DNA from 2 places in the Bacillus sp. LQ01 genome. Region 2 is predicted to be linked to the other one. Evidence: riboswitches for the same ligand, from Rfam matches in the RefSeq annotation. Region 2 holds a riboswitch; the other holds the start of a gene.
The links. Region 2 has a riboswitch for S-adenosylmethionine ahead of metK (methionine adenosyltransferase). Riboswitches for the same ligand answer to the same signal wherever they lie in the genome.
Positions count from the first base shown of each region.

Region 1: linked by a shared signal. The riboswitch ahead of AC22L0_RS23040 (bifunctional O-acetylhomoserine aminocarboxypropyltransferase/cysteine synthase) and the one ahead of metK (methionine adenosyltransferase) in region 2 are both predicted to bind S-adenosylmethionine.

Region 1 is NZ_JBYEZL010000003.1:478,492-481,919, reverse strand. It holds gene AC22L0_RS23045 (chloride channel protein) at 1-1,201, opposite strand, end outside; SAM riboswitch class I at 1,523-1,627, shown strand; gene AC22L0_RS23040 (bifunctional O-acetylhomoserine aminocarboxypropyltransferase/cysteine synthase) at 1,720-3,018, shown strand; gene metA (homoserine O-acetyltransferase MetA) at 3,002-3,428, shown strand, end outside.
Region 2 is NZ_JBYEZL010000002.1:99,095-102,522, forward strand. It holds gene pckA (phosphoenolpyruvate carboxykinase (ATP)) at 1-1,254, opposite strand, end outside; SAM riboswitch class I at 1,483-1,604, shown strand; gene metK (methionine adenosyltransferase) at 1,774-2,973, shown strand; gene AC22L0_RS12855 (GNAT family N-acetyltransferase) at 3,015-3,428, opposite strand, start outside.

The DNA of each region.
Region 1 (3,428 bases), on a different contig from region 2:
GCGGAAAGGCATTCCCGATAGCAGCTGCACCAAGCATGGGCAATAGTAAATTAAGCGGGAAAAACATAAGTAATAGTAATGTTATAGCTATTGGCTTTCGTAACGCATAGCTTGAAATTGCTGTCGTTACGATGGCAACAGATGCTACTGGATCTATAGGAAGAATAGATGCTACAGCGTATCCGATACTTGACCCGGAAAATATAATTGGGAAGATATGTCCACCTCGCCACCCTGTGTTCAAACAAACGGCAGTAATGCACAACTTTAAAATCCCTGAAAGAAGTAGTATCCAAAAAGATAAATGGCTCCATTCAACAACTAATTCTTTTAATTGATGTTCCCCTGAAAATAATGTGTACGGAAGAAAAGTTCCCGCAATTCCTAATAAAATACCACCGATAATTCCGAGTGTCAGTTTGTATTCCCTAAAAGGGTGGATTAACTTCTCTAATGTGAATTCTAACTTGAAATAAAAGAAACCAACTATAGCACCGATACTAGCAAGTGGAAGAAATGCGATCCATTCATTGAAAGAAAGTGCACCTTCCCCGAAATCAACAATAAAGGATCCACGATTATCGAGTTTACTCAGTAGTAAATAAACAGAAAAACCTGCGAAAGTAGTAGCTAAGTATACAATCGCCTTTTTTCCTTTAGAAAAAGCAGCAATTTGTTCCCCCTCATTTTCATTTGGTGCTAAATAACCGAATAATGGTGCGTTAAAAATGACACTTAAAGTAGCTCCAATTCCGATCTCGGTTAGCTCATTCATACCCTTTAAGGCAAATTTAAAGCGATCCCCTACCCATGTGCACAGTCCGCCTATAATTCCAACTAGTGCGGCTTCTGGACCAAGACTAGCACCGAAAATTAAAACAATAATCGCTGTTAAAGTAGCCTGATGGACAAAGCGATATTCGATTCGACCAGTTTTTTTATATTCAGCCATCACTTCAGGCATAAGGCGTGGGTATGTACCGAAATGTTTTTGTGATAGACCAACAAGGACCCCGCCAATTATTGTTACGCAAAGGGTGTAATAAGAGGGAAAAGAGAGAACTTCAGGCAAGTATCCCCAAATAAAGTGGATTCCAATATTTATTGTGACTAAAAATAACCAGACTGTAGCTCCTACTATAGATCCTAGAAGAATGCCATATAGAGCAAGTATGTACTGCATATCTTTTTTATTTGTCATGTTATACCTCCGTTATGTAAATCTTAGTAGGTAAAAAAGTGAAATATACTAGTGAAAAATGGATTGAATATATATAGTATCTTTTTGAGAAGATGGCCTATTCAACATATAGGCTAACTTTAGGGGAATTTGAATTTATAGGTTAAATTACTTATTTAATTTTATAGACTGATTTGAGGTTTTTAAAGGTCTTTTTTGAAATAGACTAGAATATATTTCTTTTGTTGCTTTATATGAAACTGTTAACATTTATTTTAGAACATTCAGAAAAACCGTTTGACATTAGGAAATTATTGCTATAAAATCAACGGTAATTGCATAGTCTTATCAAGAAAAGGTGGAGGGACAGGCCCGATGAAACCTTGGCAACAGCCGTATAACGGAATTGTGCCAAATCCTGCAGGTAGTAATCCTGAGAGATAAGAAAGAGCCTTTAGAGCGTGTTTTCAAACTGCTCCTTTCTTGTTTTCAGGAAAGGGGCAGTTTTTTATTTTGTATAAAAGAAAGGAGAATGAGAGATGGGAGAATCATGGGGAAAAGGAACAATTTGTGTGCAAGGTGGCTATACGCCAAAAAATGGTGAACCACGTGTTTTACCACTTTATCAAAGTACAACATATAAATACGATACTTCAGATGATTTAGCAGCCCTATTTAACTTAGAGGCAGAAGGATATATTTATACACGTATTGGAAACCCTACTCTAGCCGCATTTGAGCAGAAGTTATCAGATTTAGAAGGCGGTGTAGGAGCTGTTGCAACGGCTTCTGGGCAAGCAGCTATTATGCTCGCAGTTTTAAATATTTGTAGTAGTGGGGATCATTTACTTTGTTCTTCAACGGTTTACGGGGGAACGTTTAATTTATTTGGAGTGAGTTTGCGTAAACTGGGCATTGATGTTACGTTCTTTAATCCAAATTTAACGGCAGATGAAATTACGGCGCTTGCTAATGACAAGACGAAACTTATCTATGCAGAATCGTTAGGAAATCCAGCGATGAATGTTTTAAATTTTAAAGAATTTTCAGCTGCTGCTAAAGAATTAGAGGTACCTTTTATCGTTGATAATACATTAGCAACTCCTTATTTATGCCAGGCGTTTGAACATGGGGCAAATATTATTGTTCATTCTACGACGAAGTATATCGATGGGCATGCGAGCTCCTTAGGCGGTATTGTAATTGACGGTGGAAACTTTGATTGGACAAATGGAAAGTATCCGGAACTTGTTGAACCAGATCCAAGTTATCACGGTGTAAGTTACGTTCAAAACTTTGGTGCAGCAGCGTATATTGTGAAAGCACGTGTTCAGCTATTAAGAGATTATGGAAATTGTATGAGCCCATTCAATGCATATATTAGCAATATTGGCTTAGAAACATTGCATTTACGAATGGAACGTCATAGTGAAAATGCTCTTGCAGTTGCTAAGTGGCTTGCTAATCATGAACGTATTGAATGGGTGAATTATCCGGGCTTAGATAGTAATGAAAATTACTCATTGGCACAACAGTACTTGAAAAAAGGTGCTAGTGGTGTTTTAACTTTCGGTATTAAAGGCGGATTAGAAGCAGCAAAAGAATTTATCGCAAATGTAAAACTAGCAACTCTTGTAACACACGTAGCTGATGCACGAACTTGTGTTATACATCCTGCTAGTACGACGCATAGACAATTAAATGCTGAAGATCAGCGTTTAGCTGGTGTTACATCTGATTTAATTCGTTTATCAGTTGGTATAGAAGATGTTTCTGATATTATTGCAGATTTGGAAGCAGCTCTAGTTGGGGGCAAAACACATGCCGATCATAATTGATAAAGATTTACCGGCTCGCAAAGTGTTACAAAAAGAAAATATTTTTGTAATGACGAAGGAGCGAGCGGAAACACAAGATATACGCGCTTTGAAAATTGCTATATTAAATTTAATGCCAACGAAGCAAGACACAGAGGCACAATTACTTCGCTTAATTGGAAACACACCGTTACAATTAGATGTTCATTTGCTTCATATGGAATCACATCTATCTCGTAATGTAACGCAAGAACATTTAACAAGCTTTTATAAAACGTTTCGTGATATTGAAAATGAAAAGTTTGATGGGCTCATTATTACAGGAGCGCCAGTGGAGACCCTTGCTTTTGAAGAGGTAGATTATTGGGAAGAGCTTAAACATATTATGGAGTATTCAAAAACGAATGTAACATCTACGCTCCATATTTGCT
Region 2 (3,428 bases):
ATCGTGTTTCTCAATTTTTTCACCAAGCATTTCAGCATAGCGAGATGCATCAAGTGGTAAGAATGGTGAACCGAAGCAAGTTGAGAATGTTGCTTGCGGAGATGTAACACCGCGCTCTGTTCCTGCTAGTTTACTAGTGTAACCACTTAAGAAATGATACATAGCTTGTTCTTTTGATAACTTACTGATTGGAGGCAATACGCCAGATGCATCAGCAGTTAAGAAAATGATTGTATTTGGGTGTCCAGCAACACTTGGCAGTACGATATTGTCGATCGCATGCATAGGGTATGCAGCACGAGTATTTTCTGTTAAAGTAGTATCGTTATAGTCTGCGATACGCGTTTGGTCATTAATGATAACGTTTTCTAAAACAGATCCAAATGTGATTGCATCGAAAATTTGTGGTTCTTTCTCGTGAGAAAGGTTTACACATTTCGCGTAGCAACCGCCTTCAATATTGAATACACCGTTATCAGACCAACCGTGCTCATCATCACCAATTAATTTACGGTTTGGATCAGCAGATAATGTTGTTTTACCTGTTCCAGATAAACCGAAGAATAATGCTACATCGCCTTCTTCACCTACGTTTGCAGAACAGTGCATAGAAAGAATATCTTGTTCAGGTAATAAGAAGTTCATAATAGAGAAGATTGATTTTTTCATTTCTCCAGCGTATTCTGTACCACCAATTAATACGATGCGTTTTTCGAATGAAACCATAATGAATGCTTCAGAGTTTGTACCGTCAACAGCTGGATCAGCTTTGAAATTCGGTGCAGAAACAATTGTGAATTCTGATTCATGAGTCGTTAATTCTTCTTCAGTTGGACGAATGAATAATTGATGTACAAATAAATTGTGCCATGCATATTCGTTAATAACTTGAATTGGTAGGCGGTAATTGCGGTCAGCGCCTGCAAATCCTTTGAAGACGAATAACTCTTCTTTTTCTTTTAAGTATTCTAAAACTTTAGTATATAATTTATTAAAATGTTCTTCAGAAATCGGTTGGTTCACAGCTCCCCAAGCAATTTTGTCAGCAACCGATGCTTCTTTCACAATAAATTTATCTTTAGGAGAACGTCCTGTATATTTTCCTGTTGAAGCAGAAACGGCACCAGTAGAAGTTAATTTCCCTTCATTTCGCATTAATACTTTTTCCACTAATTGCGGAACACTTAGTTGAATCTGTGCATTGCTTCCGTTCAATAATTCGTGTAAACCAATTTGGACATTCACAGTACTCATATTTATATACCATCCTTTTCATTTAATGAAATATTTCTCGTAATCCCCAACAAGAGTATAACACAATTATATAAATAATGTATACTATTTATTTCTTTTTGTTTGTGTGAATGCATTATTTCCCTATTAATATTTCATTTCAGGCGTATTGAGAAAAACTTTCAGGAAAATGTGAATATTAATTGACAAATGAATATCATTTCTTTAGTATAGGTTGGGACGGATACTCTCTTATCCCGAGCTGGCGGAGGGACAGGCCCGATGAAGCCCAGCAACCTCACTTGTATTGATAAATGCAGGTGAATAGGTGCTAAAACCTGTGCGAGGCTACAGGTCTCGAACGATAAGAGCGAAGGGCAAAAAGCAGTATGCAAGTAGCAAATTAAACCTTTCCTCTATGTAAAGTAGGAAAGGTTTTTCTGTATGCTTGTGTGGGAGAATAAATGTATGTCGCAGTTTGTGGCAAATTAAGGATGAGTTCCGTACAATATATACAATTACTGTAGGGAGGTTTACCACATGACAAAAAAACGTCATCTGTTCACATCTGAGTCTGTAACTGAAGGACATCCAGATAAAATTTGTGACCAAATTTCTGATTCAATTTTAGATGCGATCTTATCAAAAGACGCAAATGCACGTGTAGCTTGTGAAACAACTGTAACAACTGGTTTAGTATTGGTAGCGGGGGAAATTACGACTTCTACTTACGTAGATATTCCGAAAATCGTTCGTGAAACAATTCAAGGCATTGGTTACACACGCGCAAAATACGGATTCGATGCAGAAACTTGTGCTGTTTTAACATCTATCGATGAGCAGTCTGCTGACATCGCTATGGGTGTTGACCAAGCGCTAGAAGCACGCGAAGGTCAAATGACTGACGCTGAGATTGAGGCAATTGGTGCAGGAGACCAAGGTTTAATGTTTGGTTTTGCATGTAATGAAACACAAGAATTAATGCCACTTCCAATCTCGCTTGCTCACAAATTAGCTCGCCGTTTAACTGAAGTACGTAAAGATGATACATTATCATACTTACGTCCAGATGGAAAAACGCAAGTTACAGTTGAGTATGATGAAAATGGTAAACCAGTACGTGTTGATACTATCGTAATTTCTACACAACATCACCCAGATGTTACATGGGAAGAAATCGATCGCGACTTAAAAGAGCACGTAATTAAAGCTGTAGTACCAGCAGAATTAATGGATGGAGAAACGAAATTCTTCATTAATCCAACTGGCCGCTTCGTAATTGGTGGACCACAAGGTGATGCTGGTTTAACAGGACGTAAAATCATCGTTGATACTTACGGTGGATACGCTCGCCACGGTGGCGGTGCATTCTCTGGTAAAGATGCAACGAAAGTTGACCGTTCTGCAGCATATGCAGCTCGTTATGTTGCGAAAAACATCGTAGCAGCTGGTCTTGCTGAAAAAGCAGAAGTACAACTTGCATACGCAATCGGTGTAGCACAACCAGTATCAATTTCAGTTGATACATTCGGCACTGGTAAAGTATCTGAAGACGTACTAGTAGAACTAGTTCGTAACAACTTCGATCTTCGCCCGGCTGGTATTATTAAAATGTTAGACTTACGTCGCCCAATTTACAAACAAACAGCAGCTTACGGCCACTTCGGACGTACTGATGTAGATCTATCATGGGAACGTACAGACAAAGCTGCAGCTTTAAAAGAGCAAGCTGGTCTATAATATATGAAAAAAAGCTTTGCGCGGTGAGCGCAAAGCTTTTTTTATTTATAATTACGTTGGAATAAAGCGAAGAGTTCAATGTCATGCCAAGTGCCGTTGCGGAATATAGCTTCTTTACAAGTTCCTTCATGTTGAAAACCAAGTGATTTATATAATTTAACTGCTCTATCGTTAAAGGAAAATACTCGTAAAGAAAGGCGATGTAAATTTAATTCTAAAAATGCATAATCCAATAATAGGGTTAAAGCTTCCTGCCCATAACCTTGCCCCCAGTAATCCTTTTTACCAATATCAATAATGCATTCAGCGTTTCGATTATACGAATCAATATGAATTAAAGAAGTAATACCAATTGGAAGATGCGTAGCTTTTTCTTCAATGATATAGCTCTTAGAGTTCGAAGAATGAATAAATTGCCGGCAAAGTTTTTCTGTGTCTTGAAAGGAATATTTATC